4 regions of the Bradyrhizobium sp. SZCCHNRI3052 genome follow, and region 2 is predicted to be linked to each of the others. Evidence: predicted binding sites of a transcription regulator. Region 2 holds the regulator's gene; each other region holds the start of a gene.
What was found. The regulator LexA, encoded in region 2, represses DNA repair genes until DNA is damaged. The targets are predictions, from matches to a motif close to TGTTCNNNNTGTGTTCNG.
Positions count from the first base shown of each region.

Region 1: a site for LexA is predicted at 2,387-2,404, ahead of QW887_RS09010 (PA0069 family radical SAM protein). Genes of this name have one in related genera too.
Region 3: a site for LexA is predicted at 3,109-3,126, ahead of QW887_RS15155 (YifB family Mg chelatase-like AAA ATPase). Genes of this name have one in related genera too.
Region 4: a site for LexA is predicted at 1,813-1,830, ahead of QW887_RS04665 (single-stranded DNA-binding protein). Genes of this name have one in related genera too.

Region 1 is NZ_JAUETW010000002.1:831,003-836,124, reverse strand. It holds gene QW887_RS09020 (ribonuclease HII) at 1-642, opposite strand, end outside; gene QW887_RS09015 (VOC family protein) at 718-1,167, opposite strand; gene QW887_RS09010 (PA0069 family radical SAM protein) at 1,187-2,365, opposite strand; gene QW887_RS09005 (phosphoketolase family protein) at 2,556-4,973, shown strand.
Region 2 is NZ_JAUETW010000007.1:341,180-346,301, reverse strand. It holds gene glp (gephyrin-like molybdotransferase Glp) at 1-1,100, shown strand, start outside; gene lexA (transcriptional repressor LexA) at 1,306-2,004, shown strand; gene QW887_RS21110 (hypothetical protein) at 2,279-2,719, shown strand; gene QW887_RS21105 (ComEC/Rec2 family competence protein) at 3,114-5,122, opposite strand, start outside.
Region 3 is NZ_JAUETW010000004.1:327,268-332,389, forward strand. It holds gene QW887_RS15145 (PAS domain-containing hybrid sensor histidine kinase/response regulator) at 1-803, opposite strand, end outside; gene QW887_RS15150 (hypothetical protein) at 940-1,419, opposite strand; gene QW887_RS15155 (YifB family Mg chelatase-like AAA ATPase) at 1,523-3,061, opposite strand; gene QW887_RS15160 (DUF2336 domain-containing protein) at 3,295-4,365, shown strand; gene QW887_RS15165 (outer membrane lipoprotein carrier protein LolA) at 4,385-5,122, opposite strand, start outside.
Region 4 is NZ_JAUETW010000001.1:1,016,039-1,021,160, reverse strand. It holds gene QW887_RS04675 (outer membrane protein) at 1-580, opposite strand, end outside; gene QW887_RS04670 (outer membrane protein) at 773-1,528, opposite strand; gene QW887_RS04665 (single-stranded DNA-binding protein) at 1,991-2,488, shown strand; gene QW887_RS04660 (aldo/keto reductase) at 2,629-3,624, opposite strand; gene QW887_RS04655 (LysR family transcriptional regulator) at 3,759-4,652, shown strand; gene gyrA (DNA gyrase subunit A) at 4,966-5,122, shown strand, end outside.

The DNA of each region.
Region 1 (5,122 bases), on a different contig from region 2:
GCAATCCTGCGCCAGCGCGCACATCAGCCGGTCGCGCGTGACCTTGGCGACGATCGAGGCGGCCGCAATCGACATCACCAGGCCATCGCCGCCGATCACCGCCTCGCAGCCGCAATCGACGTCGATGCGGTCGCGGCCGTCGACGAAGACGTGCTTCGGCGCCTCGGGCAACGCCCTCACGGCGCGCGACAGCGCCCACAGCGAGGCCCGCAGGATGTTGTCGCGATCGATTCGCGCCGGCGAGGCGACAGCCACCGCGAACGCCGACGTCTTGCAGATCTTGTCGAACAGCGCCTCGCGCTGCTCCGCGCTCAGCCGCTTGGAGTCATCGAGGCCTTTCGGGATGCGCGCGGGATCGAGAATCACGGCCGCGGCGACCACCGGACCGGCCAGCGGCCCCCGTCCCGCCTCGTCGCAACCGGCGACCGGCCAGATGCCCTGCTTGAGCAGCGCTCGCTCCCGCCGGAAGCTCGGCGGCGCCACCGCGATGACGCCCTTGCCGAGCTTGGCGGCCGACCTGCCGGCAGCATTCGTGGCAACAGGCTTGGTTGCGGCCTTTGCAGGTGCGCTCTTCGCCACGGCGCCGCTCGTCGCCTTCGCCCTGCCCGGCTTTTTCGATTGGTCGCGAATCATGGCGGGCATGGTGCGAAACGGCCCGCGGCGGCGCAACCCCGAACGGACCTCATTCCCCGCTATTCGCCCCTTGCCCGCGACCGACTACGCCGGCAGATGCACTCGATCATCCTTGCCGACATCAATCCCCGGCGCGATCACCACTTCCCAGACATGACCGTCCGGATCGGAGAAGTAGCCGCTGTAACCGCCATAGTCGGTTCGTTGCGCCGGCTTCAGCAGCATCGCGCCTTTCTCCACCGCCGACGCGAGCGCCGCATCGACCTCGGCCTCCGAGCGGCAGTTCCATGCCAGCGTCACGCCGCGGAATGCCTGGGGGCGCGGTGCGTCCGGCACGCCCGCATCATCGGCGAGCGCGCCCCACGGGTACAGCGCCAGCACCGTCCCGCCGGTCTCGAAGAATGCCACGGCCTCTCCGGTCGCGCGGAATTTTCGGGCGAAGCCGAGCGACGTATAGAAGGCGATGCTCCGCCGCATCTCGGATACACCGAGTGTGATGACGGTGAACCGCGGAACGCTCGCTTGTGCGCTCATCAACTGCTCTCCGCACGCTTCAGAACAGGCTGAGTTGCTGCCCGCCGCCCTTCGGCCGGACGAAATGATCGGTCGTCAACTTGGTCCGGCGCTTGTTCAGGCCGAGCTTTTCGCAGGCGATCTCGAAGCGGCGGCCGATCATCCAGGCCATCGGGCCCGTCCCCTTCATTCGCGTGCCCCATTGCGAGTCGTAATCGCGGCCGCCGCGCATGTCGCGGATCAGGGTGAAGACGTGGCGGTAGCGGTCGGGATAATGCTCGAGCAGCCATTCGCGGAACAGGTCGCGCACCTCCAGCGGAAGGCGCAGCAGCACATAGGCCGCCTCCTTGACGCCGGCATGGGCGGCGGCATCGAGGATGCGCTCGATCTCGCTGTCGTTCAGCGCCGGGATCACCGGCGCCACCATCACCGTGGTCGGAATGCCGGCCCTGGACAGCGCCTGCAGCGCCTCCAGCCGTTTCGACGGCGTCGAGGCCCGCGGCTCCATGGTGCGCGCCAGCTTCGGATCCAGCGTGGTCACGGAGATCGCGACCTTCGCCAGGTTCCTCTTGGCCATCCGCGCCAGGATGTCGGCATCACGCATCACCAGCGCCGACTTGGTCACGATCCCGACGGGATGGCCAACCTTTTCCAGCACCTCGAGGATGCCGCGCATGATCTTCCGCTCGCGCTCGATCGGCTGATAGGGATCGGTGTTGGTTCCGATCGCGATCATCCGCGGCTCGTAGCCGCTGGCCGCGAGCTCCTTTTCCAGGAGCGCGGGCGCATCCGGCTTCACGAACAGCTTGGATTCAAAATCAAGACCAGGCGACAGCCCGAGAAACGCATGGGTCGGCCGCGCGAAGCAGTAGACACAGCCGTGCTCGCAGCCGCGATACGGGTTGATCGAGCGATCGAAACCGATGTCCGGCGAGTCGTTGCGGGTGATGACCTTGCGCGAGGTATCGGTCGCGACCGTGGTCTTGAACGGCGGCAAGTCCTCGAGACTCTGCCAGCCATCGTCGAAGACGACGCGAGCCTCCGCTTCGTAGCGGCCGCTCGCATTGGATTGTGCACCCCGGCCGCGGCGCCGGCCCCGTTCGATGGCGACCGCGAGTTCGGGGAAGTCGTTTTCCGGGCCAGATGAAGGCGCGCCCACCGGCTCGGAGGGCACCGGGACCGGCGGGCGCTTGAGGGCATGTGAAGATGCTCGGCTCATGGCCAAGACATAGCACACAAAAAGAACAATACAAGAACAAAAGAGAACAACGTCTCGGAACGGTTCTGGAGCCACGGAAGGCCAACCATCACATTCCCGTTCTATCCTTCGCAGCGCACTGGAACGGAATGGTGCGGCGTTACTCTAATGCACTTCCCGCAGGCGCGAAGCGGACGGCAAGCGAGGTTCCATGAACATCACGTCTTCCCACCAGACCAACACGGCCGACGATCTCGACCTGCTCGATCGCTATTGGCGCGCGGCGAACTATCTCTCGGTCGGGCAGATCTATCTGCTGGACAACCCGCTGCTGCGCGAGCCGCTGAAAGCGGAGCACGTCAAGCCGCGCCTGCTCGGCCACTGGGGGACGACGCCCGGACTGAATTTCATCTACGCCCATCTCAATCGCGCCATCCAGGCGCAGGATCTCGACGTCATCTACGTGTGCGGTCCCGGCCATGGCGGCCCCGGCATGGTCGCCAACACCTATCTCGAAGGCAGCTACAGCGAGATCTATCCGGACATCACGCGCGATGCCGATGGCCTGCGCAAGCTGTTCCGGCAGTTCTCCTTCCCCGGCGGCATTCCGAGCCATGCCGCGCCCGAGACGCCGGGCTCGATCCATGAAGGCGGCGAGCTCGGCTACGCCCTGGTCCACGCCTATGGTGCGGCGTTCGACAACCCCGATCTGATCGTGGCCTGCGTGGTCGGCGACGGCGAAGCCGAGACCGGGCCCCTCGCCGCATCCTGGCATTCGAACAAGTTCCTGAACCCGGCCCATGACGGCGCGGTGCTGCCGATTTTGCATCTCAACGGCTACAAGATCGCCAATCCGACCGTGCTCGGCCGCATGGGCGATGCCGAGATCAAATGCCTGTTCGAAGGTTACGGCTACGAGCCGCTGTTCGTCGAAGGCGCGGAGCCGAAGGCGATGCATCGCCAGATGGCGGACGCGCTCGATGTCGCGCTCGCGAGCATCCGCTCGATCCAGCAGAATGCGCGTCAGCCGGATGCAACGATCCAACGGCCGCGCTGGCCGATGATCGTGCTGCGCAGCCCGAAGGGCTGGACCGGGCCGAAGGAGGTCGACGGCCTCAAGGTCGAAGGCTTCTGGCGCGCCCATCAGGTGCCGATCACCAATCCGCGCGGCAAGCCCGAGCATCTCGCGCTGCTCGAAGCGTGGATGAAAAGCTACGAGCCGGAAACGCTGTTCGACGCCCACGGCCGGCTCGTGCCGGAGCTGCAGGCACTGGCGCCGAAGGGCACGCGGCGCATGGGCGCCAACCTGCATGCCAATGGCGGTCTGCTCAAGCGCGAGCTCAGGCTCCCAGACTACCAGCATTTTGCGGTCGAGGTGTCCTCTCCGGGCCAGACCATGGCTGAAGCCACGCGCGAGCTCGGCAAGTTCCTGCGCGACGTGATCACGCTGAATGCAGAGACACGCAACTTCCGCATCATGGGCCCGGACGAGACCGCCTCGAACCGGCTCGATGCCGTATTCGAGGTCACCGAGCGGGTGTGGATGGAAGGCATCGAGCCCTACGATGTCCACCTCGCCCATGACGGCCGCGTGATGGAGGTACTGAGCGAGCATCTCTGCCAGGGCTGGCTGGAGGGCTATCTGCTCACCGGCCGCCACGGCCTGTTCTCCTGCTACGAGGCGTTCATCCACATCGTCGATTCGATGTTCAACCAGCACGCCAAATGGCTGAAGGTGTCACGCGAGCTGCCGTGGCGGCGCCCGATCGCGTCGCTGAACTATCTCCTGACCTCGCATGTCTGGCGGCAGGACCATAACGGCTTCAGCCATCAGGACCCCGGCTTCGTCGACCTCGTCGCCAACAAGAAGGCGGACATCGTCCGCATCTACTTCCCGCCGGACGCCAACACGCTGTTGTGGATCGCGGACCACTGCCTGCGCACCTACGACCGCATCAACGTCATCGTTGCCGGCAAGCAGCCGGCGCCGCAATGGCTGTCGATGCAGGAGGCGGCGACGCATTGCGACGCCGGCATCGGCATCTGGTCTTGGGCCGGCACCGAGCCCGCCGACGAGGAGCCCGACGTGGTGATGGCCTGCGCCGGAGATGTCCCGACCCTGGAGACGCTCGCAGCCGTCGACCTGCTGCGCAAGGAATTGCCCGACCTGAAGATACGCGTGGTCAACGTCGTCGACCTCATGACCCTGCAGCCGAAGCAGGACCATCCGCACGGCCTCAGCGACCGCGACTTCGACAGCCTGTTCACCACCAACAAGCCGGTGATCTTCGCCTATCACGGCTATCCGTATCTGATCCATCGCCTCACCTACAGCCGCACCAACCATGCCGGATTGCATGTGCGCGGCTTCATCGAGGAAGGCACCACGACGACGCCGTTCGACATGGTCGTGCTCAACGAGCTCGACCGTTTCCACCTCGCCATCGAGGCGATCGAGCGCGTGCCCGGCCTCAGCGTGTCGGCGGCCCATGTGAAGCAGAAATTCCGCGATGCGCTGATCGAGCATGCCCGCTACATCCGCGCGCATGGCGAGGACATGCCGGCGATCCGCGACTGGGTGTGGCCGAACAGCGCCGGCGGCACCACGCCGACACAGGCAGGCGACTGAGCCAGTCAAGCGCGAGCTTCAGCAACACGGCACCTTGAAATAGCACCGTTCGGGCGCAGCCCCGAACGGCGCGGCCAGGTGCGTGCTGCAAAATTCCGCAGCGCAGCGGGCTGATTTAGCTATGACAAGATGATAACAGTCATGCCGGA
Region 2 (5,122 bases):
ACCTCGCGGCGCTGCGGACGCAGCCGCCCGAGGCGATGTCGGCGATGGACGGCTATGCCGTGCGCGCGGTGGACGCCGCCCAGGCCAAGGCGCGGCTGAAGGTCATCGGCGAGGTCGCGGCAGGGCGGCCGTTCGATCGCGTGGTTGGACCCGGCGAGGCGGCACGGATCTTCACCGGTGGCGTTGTTCCGGAGGGCGCGGACGCGGTGGTGATCCAGGAGGACACGATCGCCGAAGACGGCCACGTCGTGATCACCGAGGCCGCGATCAAGGGCCGGCATATCCGGCCGGCGGGCGTCGACTTTCACCAGGGCATGGTGCTGCTGAAGTCCGGGCGCCGGCTCAGCGACCGCGACCTGTCGCTGGCGGCCAGCATGAATCATCCGGCGCTGCCGGTGCGGCGCCGGCCGAAGGTGGCGCTGCTCGCCACCGGCGACGAGCTGGTGATGCCGGGCTCGACGCCCGGCCCGGGCCAGATCGTCTATTCCAACGGCTACGCCTTGCGGGCGCTGGTGCGCAACGAGGGCGGGACACCGATCGATCTGGGCATCGCCGCGGATACGATGCAGGCGACTATCGCCGGCATCCGCCGGGCCCGCGAGGCCAAGGCCGACATCCTGATCACGACCGGCGGCGCCTCGGTCGGCGATCACGACCTGGTCAAGCAGGCGCTCGAAGCCGAGGGCGTCGAGATGGCGTTCTGGAAGATCGCGATGCGGCCGGGCAAGCCGATGATGCACGGACGGCTCGGCGACATCAGGGTGATCGGACTGCCCGGCAATCCGGTGTCGTCCTATGTCTGCGCCATCCTGTTCCTGGTGCCGCTGATTCGGCGGCTGCTCGGCCGCGACGAGGCCGTGATGCCGCGCGAGACCGCCCTGCTCGGCCGCGAGCTCGGGCCGAACGATTCGCGCGAGGACTATCTGCGGGCGCGGCTCGAAGAGCGCGCCGACGGCACGCTGGTCGCCACCCCGGTGAGCCAGCAGGATTCGTCGCTGCTCGGCAATCTCGCGCTCTCGCAGGCGGTGGTGATCCGGCCGGCGTTTGCGCCGAAGGCGCCTGCGGGCAGCCCGTGCGAGATCCTGCGCCTGCCGAACTGAGCCGCTTCCCCGGTAAAGCCCGGTCTGTTCATCATATTTTTAGGATTGCGGAACACACATCGAACATATAGTGTCCGTTCATGATTTGTTTTTAGTATGTTGCGGGCGACGCGATGACGGTCCGACTCCAGGGCGCTCTCAGCCGGTTTGTGCGCGAGGCGCAGCTCCTGGACTCGGACGACAACAAACCGGGGACCAGGTCGAGATGCTGACGCGCAAACAGTACGAACTTCTGCGGTTCATCAACGAGCGGCTCAAGGAAGCCGGCGTGCCGCCGTCCTTCGACGAGATGAAGGATGCGCTCGATCTGCGCTCGAAGTCCGGCATTCATCGCTTGATCACGGCGCTCGAGGAGCGCGGCTTCATCCGCCGGCTGCCCAACCGCGCCCGCGCGATCGAGGTGATCAAGCTGCCCGAGCTGTCACAGGCCGCCAACAACCGCCGCGGCTTCACCCCATCGGTGATCGAGGGCAATCTCGGCAAGGTGCGCACCAGCACTCCCGCGCTGGACGATGGCGAGCGCCCCGTCGCAGTGCCGGTGATGGGCCGCATCGCCGCCGGTACTCCGATCGAGGCGCTGCAGACGCGCAGCCACACCATCAGCGTGCCTGCCGACATGCTCGGCAACGGCGATCACTATGCGCTTGAGGTGCGCGGCGACTCCATGGTCGATGCCGGCATCCTCGACGGCGACATGGCGCTGATCCAACGCAACGAGACCGCCGACACCGGCGACATCGTGGTGGCGCTGATCGACGATGAGGAAGCGACGTTGAAGCGCTTCCGCCGCCGCGGCGCATCGATCGCGCTGGAGCCGGCCAACACCGCCTACGAGGTACGCATCCTGCCGCCGAACCGGGTGAAGATCCAAGGCAAGCTGGTCGGGCTGTACCGCAAGTACTGATCGCGAATGGGATCGGTCGATGGGCGGCGGGCGCACGCGCTTTCGCCGCCGATCGGAGGCTGCCCAGCAAAATACGTCACGCGCGAATGCACCTCATGATGTGCAGCGCGGCATGCTCAAACGCTTGTGATCGGCCGCGGGCACACGCGATGCAGATCAGCGCAGAATTGCCGCGAAGCGCGCGCTAACATCACCATCGATGTCCACTCTGATAGAGGCCTGCGCCTGTCCGGGGGGAGCGTGGGTCGGCTATCTCTCAACGAGGAGCGATCCGATGTGTGACTACAGCCTCCATGCGGTTGCGTCCCGTCCCGCCAAGGTCGGCGAGACGTTGATCTCGATGACCTTCCGTGGCACCGCCACCCGCGGCTTCGCGCTGGAGAGCGAGCCGACCGTCGCAGTCTGCATGCTGCCCGGCACCGAGTTGGCCTTCGCCGAGGACGTCCGCTACGACAGCCGCTGGCTCTGGACCCGGACGATCCGCGAGCGCGTCGCAAAGTTCAACAGCATCGAGACTCACATTCCCGATCGCCATCACGACGCGATCGAATTCGCCGATGGCCGCCACGTGCTGGTGACCCAGCTCTGCGAGGGTCAGCGCGTCACCGTGCTGCAATTGCCGGTCAGCAAGCAGCCGGCGGAGCGACGCCCGGACATCGCCGAGGACGTGCCGACTTCGCAGGCCACACCGATTCGCCGCATCAGCATCACCTGAGGGGTCTCCGCATCGGCATTTCTCTCGGTCGTGAGCGAGCTTTCGACCGTGGGAGATTTGGGTTCTGCAAGCGCAAAGTCCTCTCGGGCGAACCTCACGCCCCGGCATCGCATCGGATAGGAACGACATCCCTCGGCCGGAATTGATGTGCCGGGGGAGCCTGCCGCCGTGGTCAACAAGATCGATTGGAACAAGGCCGCCGGGATCACCGAGCCCGGCTGCGATATGCTTGTGTTCGGATGGCTGACAGTCACGGCTGACGACATCGCCATCTGGCAACGCTATCCGCGCGCTGCGTTCACGCTGGCCGAAAGCCCCTCGCTGTTTGATGGACTTGGCAACATGGACCTGGCGACACCGAGTATCATCTCGGCACGCTCGAGCTGCCCGGCACTCAGTCTTCCTCGCCCTGCTCCGTCTCCGGCGGCGTCGCATCCTGAGGCCGCGCGGCCGGCGCGCGCGGCGTCAGCGTCGTGTCGAACTCGCCGGCCTCGGCGGGCGCCGGCCACCATGGGCGGTCGGTGCCGCCGGCGCGCGCCGGCGTGACGGCGAAGCTCCTGCCCCGCTGCACCAGCATCAAGGCGCCCTGCTGCCGCAGCCGCTCGCGATCGATGACGGCCGCCGCGCAGGATGACGGCGCGGCGCGCGCGGTGACGATGAGCGCGGCACGGGCGCAATCATCCGCGAGCGCCTCGGCGCGCAGGGTCAGGGCGGCGAATCGGCCGTCGGCCATTGCGACCACGCAGCCCGCCTCGTCGCAGGAGACACCATCGGCGAGCGATGAATCCGCCGGCAGCCGGGCATCGGCGTCGGCCGCGAGCCACTCCTTGGTGGCGAACACGTCCTTGCCGGTGCGCATCACATGCAGGCGCCCGTCACGGCCGCGCACCGCCACCGCGCGCCCATCGCTGGCGATCAGCACGTCGGGCAGCGGCGTCGCGGCGGCCCACGCGGTGGCCACCACGAGCCCCACGGCGCCCGACCAGCGCAGCGGTGTGCGCAGCAGGCCGATCAGGATGACACCGAGGCTGGCCAGGATCAGTGGACCGATGCCGAAGGCCGGGATGCGCCCGACCGCGCCGGGCAGCGCCGCCACCCAGCGCGTCACCGCGATCATCCAGTCGATGCCGAGGCCCATCAGCGTCCACCAGGGACCGTCGAGCCCGAACGGCGCCGCCAAGAGGCCCATCAGGCCGGCCGGCATCACCAGCGCCGAGACGACCGGCATCGCCGCGAGATTCGCGAGCACGCCATAGGGCGTGACGCGATGGAAATGGAAGGCGGCATAGGGCGTGGTCGCGAGCCCCGCGATCAGCGAGGCCAGCAACAGCATCGCAAGCTCGCGGCCGCCCCACAGCGCGATGCGCTGCGTCGTGGAGCTGTCCGGCGTCGCAAACAGTCTGGGCAGCCCGAACTGCACCAGCGCGACCAGGCCGAGCGTCGCCGCGAACGACATCTGGAAGCTCGGATGCACCAGCGCTTCGGGAGCTGCGACCAGCACGATCATCGCGGCGACCGCGAGCGTACGGAAGGTGACGGCGCGGCGGTCGACCATGACCGCGATCAGCACCACGGCCGTCATGAAGAACGACCTTTGGGTCGCGACCTCCGCGCCTGAGAGCAACAGATAGAACGCCGCCGCGACCAGCGCTGCGGCCGCCGCCCATTTCTTGATCGGGTGGCTGATGGTGAGGCCGGGGATCAGCGCCAGCAGCGCGCGCACGGCGAAGAACACGACACCGGCGACGACCGCCATGTGATAGCCGGAGATCGACAGCACGTGGCCGAGACCGGAGACGAACATCGCGTCGTTGACATCGGGCGTGATGGCGTCGCGCCGGCCGGTCAGCAGCGCGGTGGCGATGGCGCGTTCGTCGCCCGACAGGCGGCCGCGGATGCGTGCGTCGATCGCGTCGCGCAGACCCTGCATGGCCGCCGCATAGCCCAGGCCGAAGCCGGCGGCCTGCGGCGGCGTCGCCGTCGTGATCGCGCCCATCACGAAGCCGGATGCGCCGATGCTCTGGAAGAACATGTCGCGCGCGAAGTCGTAGGATCCGGGCCGCACCGGGGCCATCGGCGGCAGCAGCCGCGCCTTGAGCTGCACGAAGCTGCCGACCTCGGGCGCCGCGCCCTTGCGCACCGCGAGCCTGACACGCGCGATGGTGACGGCGTTGCGCGGGCTCTCCATCGACGTCACCCGCAGCACGATGCGGTCGCTGCGCTCGCGGATGTCGCGCGCCTCGACGAAGCCGGACAGCGCCACCGAATACAACGGCCGCGCCAGCACCGGATGCGCGACGCGCGCGGTCTTGACGGTCGCCGCGGCGAAGCCGCACGCCGCCGCCGCGATCATCACGGCAACCGGAAACAGCCGATGCCGCCGCATCATGATGGCGACGATGC
Region 3 (5,122 bases), on a different contig from region 2:
TGCTCCGGCGTCAGTTGCGTCTCGAGCAGCAGCCCGCTCATGCCGAGGATGCCGTTCAGCGGCGTGCGGATCTCATGGCTCGCCATCGCCAGGAACCGCGACTTGGCGCGGTTCGCGGCATTGGCCTGGTCGCGCGCCTCCGCCAGCGCCCGCTCGGTCTCGGTGCGGTCGGTGACGTCGCGGCCGACACATTGCAGCACGGCGGGCTGGCCGGCGTCGGAACGCACCAGCGCCTCGCGCCACGCGATCCAGCGCGGCCCGATCGCGCTCTCGATACGCTGGTCGTGGACGCGCGTGCCGTTCGGCTCCAGCGCGCTGTCGCCCTGCTCGATCAGCTCAAAGGTGAACGCGCTGCCGAGCAGGTTGTCGCGATCTATCCCCGCCATCCGGCAATAGGCGTCGTTGACGAAGATGATGCTGCCGTCGCGCGCGCGCATGACGATGAGGTCGCCCTGCTGCTCGAACAGATTGCGGGCGCGCTGCTCGGCTTCCTGCAGCTCCCAGTTCCGGTCGGCCAGCACCTCGTTGTGGAGCGCAATCTTGTGCATCTTCCTGGCGACGAAGCGCAGCCGCATGCTGAGCGTGGCCAGGCCGACGCAGGCGAGCGCGAACAGGAAGCTGGCGCCGATCGCGAACGTGTGCGGGTTATAGCCGGAGTTGTCGGAGATGCTGGCCTTGATGAAGCCGTACGCGCCGCCGAAGCCGGCGGAGAAGATCATCAGCGAGCGCAGGATGGCGAAGATGGTCCGGTGACGGCGCATGAACCGGCGCAGGCGCAGCCTGACGTGAAAAATCGGTCCCATCTCGATCACCCCCGACGATTTCGATCCCAATGTCATGGCCGGCCCGCACCATGCGGCGTCGGTATTGCTGAGACTTTGAAAGGTCTGCACGCGCGATGAAGCCGTGCTGAGATGGTGAACCGGGCGTTAGCCCGACTCACAGAACCGGATCGGCGGGCGGTGAGTCATGGCCGCGGGCCGAGACGATGAGCGCGGCGGCGTCTCGCGCCGTGGCGTGGCTGGAGCGGACGTGGATGCGATCGTCGGCGTGAGCATCTGCTGCGCTGTCCTTGGCGAGATGGATTCGGGGCACGTCAGGATGCGGATCGGCGGCGATCGCGACGACCGCGGTCGCGGCAGTCATGCCGCAGCCACGATCCTCCTTGGCGAGCACATCGTCGACCACGACGAAATCGGCCGTCTCCGGACTGTCGGCCAGCGCCACGCTGATAGTGGCGAGCGCCGGGTCATCGGTGAAGTCGACATGGAGATCGGCGGTAAACGGCGCCGAGCCGCGCGAGATGCTGTCGGCGCCGACGGCAATGCAGGGCTGCGGGGAGGGCGCCAATTCGAGTCTGGCGATGACTGCGGCCGCGATCAGCGGCACGGCCGAGACAAGGACCTTGAAACGCAACATGATACGCACCGACGGGGCAGGCCTAATGACGGAACGCGGGCCTTATGGTTGTCGGAGCGTAAAGAGAAGTCGTTACCAGAGTGTTGAGGGGGAGGGGGCGCCCTTACGCCGCGTGGCGATTGTCCTCCGCCAGCGCGCGATACGACAGCGCCTCGGCCAGATGCAGCCGGCCGATCGCATCAGTGTGGTCGAGATCGGCGAGCGTCCGCGCCACGCGCAGCACGCGGTGATAGCCGCGGGCGGACAGCCGCATCGTCTCGGCGGCTTCGCGCAGCAGCTTCTGGCCGGGCGCATCCAGCCTGGCGACCTCGTCGAGCACGGCGGCGGGGGCCTCGGCGTTGGTCCGGATGTGTGGCAGGCCGGCCTTGGCATAGCGCTCGCGCTGCAGGTCGCGTGCAGCGGCGACGCGGGCGGCGACCTCGGCCGAGCCTTCCTTGGCGGGCGGCAGGATGAGGTCGGCGGCGGTGACGGCGGGGACCTCGATGCGCAGGTCGATGCGGTCCATCAGCGGGCCGGAGATGCGCATCTGGTAGTCGGCGGTGCAGCGGTCGATGCGGCCGCGCTTGCAGGCGTAGCCGGGCTCGAAGGCGTTGCCGCAGCGGCACGGATTCATCGCCGCGACCAGCATGAAGCGGGCAGGGTAGGTGACGCGGTGGTTGGCGCGCGAGATCGAGACCTCGCCATTCTCCAGCGGCTGGCGCAGCGAATCCAGCACGCGCGGATCGAACTCCGGCAGCTCGTCGAGGAACAGCACGCCCTGATGCGCCAGCGAGATCTCGCCGGGGCGGGCGCGCAGGCCGCCGCCGGTCAGCGCCGCCATGCTCGCGGAATGATGCGGGCTGCGGAACGGCCGTCGCGACGTCAGCGCGCCGCCCTCGATCTCGCCGGCGACCGAGGCGATCATCGAGACTTCCAAGAGCTCCGCCGGCGACAGCGGCGGCAGGATCGAGGGCAGCCGCGCCGCCAGCATCGACTTGCCGGCGCCGGGCGAGCCGATCATCAGCAGATGATGCCCGCCGGCGGCCGCGATCTCGAGCGCGCGCTTGCCGCTCTCCTGGCCCTTGATGTCGCGCAGATCGAGCAGACTGGCGGGTGCCTCCTGGATCTTCGGCTGCGGCCGCGACAGCACCTGCGTGCCCTTGAAATGGTTGGCGATCTGGATCAGCGAGCTCGCCGCGATGATCTGCAGGTCCGGGCTCGCCCACGCCGCCTCGGCGCCGCAGGCGGCCGGGCAGATCAATCCTTCCTCGCGCGCATTGGCGCCGATCGCCGTCGGCAGCACGCCAGCAACCGGCGCGATCGAGCCGTCGAGTCCGAGCTCGCCGAGCACCGTGAAGCCGCCGAGCGCATCCGGCGGAATGGCCCCGATCGCGGCCATCAGGCCGAGCGCGATCGGCAGATCGTAATGGCTGCCTTCCTTGGGCACGTCGGCTGGCGCCAGGTTGACGGTGATGCGCCGCGCCGGCAGCGCCAGGCCCGAAGCGATCAGCGCCGAACGGACCCGCTCGCGCGCCTCGGACACGGCCTTGTCCGGCAATCCGACGATCGCAAACGCCGGCAGCCCCGGCGCGACCTGGACCTGCACGTCGACCGCGCGGGCCTCGATCCCCTCGAAGGCGACGGTGGAAACGCGCTGGACCATGATGCCCCTCCCGGACAAGGAGGCTAGCGGAAGCCGGCATCGTTCGCAAGAACAATACGGGAACATCGTTGTTGCCGCGCTCTGCCGCAATCCATTAACGACAGCCGCGTGGGGTTTCAGCTCCGCCCGCTGCGCTTAACGCCCCTTTAGTCCGGCCTTCGCATTCTTCCTCAATTGATGATCGACCCGCGCCTCCGTCACAGCCGAGGGAGGCGCCCAACGAGGGACGTGCGATGCCTCCAGCGCCTGCGGCAGCTCCGACCGCCAAGACGCCCGCCGGTGATGCGCGGACGGTGTCCGAGCTCGCCACCGACATGCTGCGCCGGACCACCAGCCTGTTCCTGGCCGGTCCGCGGCCGGCGTCCGCCGAGCAGCTCGATCTCTACGATCAGATGTTCGCCCGGCTGATGCCGCAGGTCGCGACCGAGTTGCTCGCCGAGCTGAGCATGGCGCTCGCCGGCGTCGAGCGCGCGCCTTACGCGACGGCGCGGATGCTCGCCGTTCACCCCGAATTGCGCGTCGCCGGGCCGATGCTGGCCAAGGCGGCGGTGCTGACCGAGCGCGATCTCGCCGAGTTCATCCGCACCGGCAGCCCGGCGCATCTCGTCGCGATCGCCAGCCGCAGGGGCATCGGCGACAGCCTCACGACGCAGCTGATCGCGCGCGGCTTTCCGGCGGTGCGCATGGCGCTGGCGCAGAATCTTTCCGCCCGGCTGTCCGAGGACGGCTATCGCAGCCTGTTCAAGATCGCCGAGCGCGACGAGGATCTCGCCGAGAAGCTGGCGCTGCGCACCGACCTGCCGGCCAAGCTGTCGCGGGCCTTCGTCGCCGCGGCCAGCGAGGGCGCCCGCGCCCGCTTCATCAAGGCCGCGCCGCCGGCGACCCGCGCCACCCTGCAGGCGACGCCGACCCGCTCGCCCGGCGCGGCAATGCGCGCGATCTGGGATTATCAGCAGGTCAAGGCCGAGGTTGCCGCCCTCAGCCGGACCGGCAAGCTCGGCGACTCCGCCGTCAACCGCTTCTGCGCCACCGGCGATTTCCCTGCCGTGATCGCAGCGCTGGCGCTGCTCTGCGTCGTCACCATCGAGACGATCGAATCGCTGCTGGAGGAGGACCGCATCACGGACCTGCTGCTGGCCTGCAAGGCCGCGCGGCTCAGCTGGGCGACGACGTCGATGATCCTGCGCGACCGGCCCGGCTGCGACGCGCTTCCGGCCGATGACCTCGAGGAGGCGCGCAAGCGCTTCGAGAAGCTCGCACTGTCAGAAGCGCAATGGAAGGTGCGCGGGCTCGAATCGCGCTGAGCGAGCGCGAGAAGCGGCGTCAGCCCGGCGGCGTGCTCGGATAGGCCGTGAAGTCGATCTTGAACATCGCCGGATCGAGCTTCTTGGTCGTATCCAGATTGTAGACGGCAATCGTGGTGTCGTAGCCCTGCGGATCGGTCACGGTCCACTGCTTGAGCTGGCCGTCCTTGGCGCCGAGCATCAGCATCAGCCGGCTGGTCCCGATCAGGGCCTGCTTCTCTTCGATCGTGATCGTGACGTAGAGGTCGTCGGCGGCGACCGCGATCACGTTGGTGTCCTTCAACAGGTCGATGCGGTCGGACAGCAGATAACGCAGCGGCGTCTGCGACAGCGGATAGACGTCCTGGGTCGCGAGCTTGCGGTCGCGCACCACCAAGGAAGAGCCGTCGGCGATGATGTCGATCGGCGTCGGCGGCTCGTATTCGAAGCGGACCTTGCCGGGCTTCTGGATGTAGAAATCGCCCTTGGTCTTGCTGCCGTCCGGGCCGACCTGGACGAAGTTCCCGACCAGGGTCTGCAGCGACGACAGATAGGCGCTGACCTTGGCCGCCTGCGCCTTCTGGTTGGCGTCGAACGAGGTGAAGATGCTGGCCGGCACGTTGCGCCGGGGATCGGGAATGACCGGGTTGGGCGGGGCCGTCTGGGTGGTCGAGGGGCTCTGGCCGGCCCGCTGCTGGTCGGAGGCGCTGAGCTGGGAGCCGCTCTTCGGGCCTGATTTCGGAGCCGGCGTGCCCTGCGCGGCGGCGTGACCGGACGC
Region 4 (5,122 bases), on a different contig from region 2:
TGGCGAAGCCGACCTCGACACCAGTCCCGACCGCAGCCCCCCAGCGCGTGGCGCTGGACTGGTCGAGCACCACACCCGTGGCCGTGGAGAGGCCGTTGTACTTCTCACCCGCGACCGCGGCGCCACCCTTCACGTACCAGAGCACGTTGTTCCAGGAATAGCCGATCTGGCCGCTGAACACGCCGATGCCGTTGATCTTGGTCTGGTTGGTCACGGCCGGGGCGAACTGGCTGGTGTTGCTGCCCTTGAGGTTGGCCCAGTTGCCTTGACCTTCGATGCCGAACACCCAGCCGCCAGCCTGCCAGCGATAGCCGATCTGGCCGCCCGCCAGCGCGCCGGTCGCATCATGGCAGCCTTCCGCGTTGGTTGCGGCCACGCCGGCAAAGCTGACCTTGTTGGTCCAGCAGGTGCGGGCCGCTGCGCCGCCGGCATTCAGGCCGATATAGAAGCCACTCCAATCATAGATCGTCGTGATCATCGCAGGCGCTTTGGTGAAGGTGCGCGCGGGCAGATCGGCAGCGATGGCCGGCGCAATCCCCAGCGCCAGCGAAGTTGTCGCCCCCAGCAACAGCCTTCTCATCGCATTCCCCAAACCACGTCCGACGCCCGCACGCACGCTCTCACCAACGCCCACCCGCCGGACGTTGATAGCTCCTTCCGCCGTAAAAAGCCGTCACCCAAAGGACACAACGGCTCGGCAAGTGCCGGTTCTGGCACACAAAAAAGGCCGGCGCGAGGCCGGCCTTTCGACATATTCGCTTTTTGCGTGCAATCAGTAGCGCGACACGATCGGGCCGCCGAAGTGATAGGAGACGCCCGCCTTGACGGTGTGCACGGTGTCGCTCCACTCGGAGCGGTTGGTCGGAACCGCGCTGTACTGAATCGAGCTCTTGCCGAAGTCGAGATAGTTGTATTCGACCTTGGCCGACCAGTTCGGCGCGAACATGTACTCGGCGCCGGCACCGATCGTCCAGCCCCAGCGCCAGTTGTTCTGAGCGAAGCTATTGGCCGCGCCACCATTGAGCGCCGCGTCGTAGCGGTGCTGGAGATCGCCGACGGCAGCGCCGCCGCTGACAAAGAACAGCGCCGGACCCGCAGCCCAGCCGAGGCGGCCCTTGATGTCGCCGAAGCCGCGCAGCCTGGTGAAGTAGGTATCGCCGAGACCGGCGTTGACGACGCCCGACCGGCCGTTGATGTCGGCCCAGTGATAGTCGCCCTCGAGACCGAACACGATGTTGTCGACCTGCCAGTTGTAGCCGACCACACCGCCGACGAAGCCGCCGCTGGTGTCATAGTTCTGGGTGCCGGCAAAGATCGCCGTATTCGGCGCCCCGAAGAAGGTCTCGTTGCTGCGGCCCCAGCCGCCGCCGCCCTGCAGGCCGAGGTAGAAGCCGGCCCAGGTCGGAAGCGGCGCCGGCGCCATCACCGGGGCCTTCGTGTACGGGCGGGCGGCGAGATCGGCGGCTCCCGCCGGCGTCAGCGCCCCCAAAACCATCAAGCTGACAGCTCCGAGAAAAATTCGTTTCATCCCAAGTCTCCCGCGTTGGGCGTCTCCAAAATGGTCCCCGGAGACGCTCGTCTGTGAAGTTGGTGCGACCACGCTTGCGGCCCCAATCCATCCTCAAATATACGCGATTCAACCCTGGATACCGTCTCCCAAAAGCCACAGCCGAGGAGGAAGTGAGGCCGGCTAACTTAATGAAAATTAATCCCTTTTTCGTGAATAAGGGAACTTTTTCCGGGTTCCATTGCGAGAACTTGCGGTTCCATCGAGTTCCGTGGAACTCGACGCACGGTTGTAGACATATGCGCGCGAACAAAACTGGAACAATGGCCTTCCGCCTGCTATATGTGGATAAGCAATGGACAGGGCGGGTGGACCGCGCGGCAACCGTATAGGGTCCGCCGCGAGAGGAAGGGTTAGCCACCGGACGCCGTGAGGCCGGTGTGGACGGCCGGTCCGATGATCGAGAACCGCGGGAGAGTGGTGATGGCGGGTAGTGTGAACAAGGTGATTCTGGTCGGCAATCTCGGCAAGGACCCCGAGATCCGGCGCACGCAGGATGGGCGGCCGATCGCCAATCTGAGCATTGCGACGTCGGAAACGTGGCGCGACAAGGCGACAGGCGAGCGCAAGGAAAAGACCGAGTGGCACCGCGTGGTGATCTTCAACGAAGGTCTTTGCAAGGTCGCCGAGCAGTATTTGAAGAAGGGCGCCAAGGTTTACATCGAGGGCGCGCTGCAGACCCGCAAATGGACCGATCAGAGCGGTGTCGAGAAGTACTCGACCGAGGTCGTGCTGCAGGGCTTCAACTCCACCCTGACGATGCTCGATGGCCGGGGCGGCGGTGGCGGCAGCTTCTCCGATGACATGGGTGGCGGTGATTTCGGCAGCAGCGGTCCGTCGATGGCGCCGCCGCGCCGCGCGGTTGCTTCGGCGGGCGGTGGCGGACGCAACAGCGACATGGACGACGACATTCCGTTCTGAAATTCAGGGCGCGCCTTGGTGTGAAGGAGAAGGCGCGATCTCGGTGAAGCTGTGGGGTGTACGCGCCGCCGGCGGCGCGTCGCCTCCAGGTGGTTTCGGGCGCTCACGATGGGAGTGCCCGGTGATGTGGGAGAGGGGTTCTACCGCCCTGTTGTCGCCATCAGGTGCGGGGGATAGCGTTCTCCCTCAACCTTGATCGCAACTGCGGCCTGCTCCATCTGGGCGAGATCGTCCGCAGTGAGCTCGACGTCGGCGGCCTTGAGATTCTCGTCGAGGCGATGGAGCTTGGTCGTGCCCGGAATGGGAACGATCCACGGCTTTTGCGCGAGCAGCCAGGCGAGCGCGATCTGGGCCGGCGTGGATGCCTTGCGTTCGGCGATCTGCTTGAGGAGATCGACCAGCGCCTGGTTGGCCTTCATCGCCGCGGGCGTGAAGCGCGGCAGGGTGCTGCGGAAGTCGTTGTCGGCCAGCGTGGTCGTCTCGTTCATCGCGCCGGTCAGAAAGCCTTTTCCCAGGGGACTATAGGGCACCAGGCCGATGCCGAGCTCCTCGCATGCCTGAATGATGCCGTTGCTCTCGGGACCTCGGGTCCACAGCGAATACTCGTTCTGGAGCACGGCAACGGACTGGACGGCATGCGCGCGCCGTACGGTCTGGGCGCTGGGCTCGGACAGGCCGAAGTGCCTGACCTTGCCTTGCCCGATGAGATCCTTGACCGCGCCGGCGACGTCCTCGATCGGCACGTCCGGATCGACGCGGTGCTGATAGAACAGATCGATGCGATCGGTCTTGAGCCGCTTCAGGGATGCCTCCGCGACCGCGCGAATGCGCTCGGGGCGGCTGTTCATCCCTGATGACCGGCCGGTCGCCGGGTCGATCGCAAAGCCGAACTTGGTGGCGATGACCACCTTGTCCCGAACGGGAGCCAGGGCGTCGCCGACCAGCTCCTCATTCGTGAACGGTCCATAGATTTCGGCGGTGTCGAAAAATGTCACGCCGCGATCGAAGGCGGCGCGGATAAGGTTGACCGCGTCGTCCTTCTCGAGCGCGTGACCGTAGCCGAAGTTCAGGCCCATGCAGCCGAAGCCGATGGCCGACACTTCGAGGCCGCTCTTGCCCAGGGTTCTCTTCTTCATCCGGTTCTCCTGTCCGTCCCGGTCAACGCCGGCATCACGCGTCGTCAACCTTGCCGTCCGGGCTGAACCTAAGGCTGTGACCGCGATAACATTAGAGGCTAGAATGCGCATACTTTTATGAAATGGAATCATGAATGCTGCGCGAGAACCTGAACGACGTCCTTGGTTTCCTCGCTGTCGCCCGGGAGGGAAGCTTCACGCGGGCGGCTGCCAGGCTCGGCGTCAGCCAGTCGGCGCTCAGCCATGCCCTTCGCAATCTGGAGGCCCGGCTCGGCGTGCGGCTGCTGGCGCGCACGACGCGCAGCGTCGCCCCGACGGCCGCCGGTGAACGTCTGCTGCGGAGCATCGGACCCCGGTTCGATGAGATCGAAACGGAACTGGCGGGGTTGAGGGAATTGCGCGACAGGCCCGCCGGCACGATCCGGATCACGGCGGGAGAGCATGCCGCGGACTCCGTGCTCTGGCCGGCGCTGAAAAAGCTGCTTCCGCTGTATCCCGACATCAAGGTCGAGGTCGTGACCGACTATGGACTGACCGATATCGTCGCCGAGAGATTCGATGCGGGTGTCCGCCTCGGCGAGCAGGTCGCCAAGGACATGATCGCCGTCAGGATCGGGCCGGACCTGCGCATGGCCGTGGTCGGCTCACCGGCCTATTTCGCCGTGCGGTCGCGGCCAAGGAAGCCGCAGGATCTCACGGACCACAATTGCATCAACATCCGACTTCCGACCCTGGGCGGGATCTATGCGTGGGAGTTCGAAAAGCGTGGACGCGCGCTGAAGGTGCGCGTGGACGGGCAACTGGTGTTCAACAACATCGCGATGCGCATGAACGCGGTGCGCGCCGGGCTCGGGCTCGCTTATCTGCCCGAGGATCAGGTCCGGGACGACCTTGCGCGAGGCAAGCTCGTTCGCGTCCTGGAAGACTGGTGCGCGCCGTTTGCCGGCTATCATCTGTATTTTCCCAGCCGCCGGCAGCCCACATCCGCGTTCACGGTGCTGGTCGACGCGCTGCGCTATCGCACATGACGAGCCCGGTTCGCGAGATCGTTTCGCCGGACAAACGGATTTTGCTGAAGAATCAACGGCTCTCGCGCGCCGCTGGCAGTCTCTCTGCAACTGCGGCGCTGAGGCGGGAAAACAAGTGCGGCGGCACGGCTGAAGTCCAGTCCGCGGGGGGGCGTCCGGGGCACCGTCGGTCGCAGCGTAAGACCTCGTTAAGTCGCTGGAAATGCGGCCAAAAAATCCGTCTTGCCGGTGCGTCAAGGGGTGGCCTGCCGTGACGCGATGCGCTATATGATTCCAAGCGATTTTCGCGTGTCAAAACCGACCGGTATCCCCTTTGTCCGATAAAGAAGATGAGAAGCCCGGCGAGCCGGGCGGACCTTCCGACATTCGTCCCGTCTCCATCCTCGATGAGATGAAGCGCTCCTACCTCGATTACGCGATGAGCGTGATCGTGTCGCGAGCGCTGCCCGATGCGCGCGACGGCCTGAAGC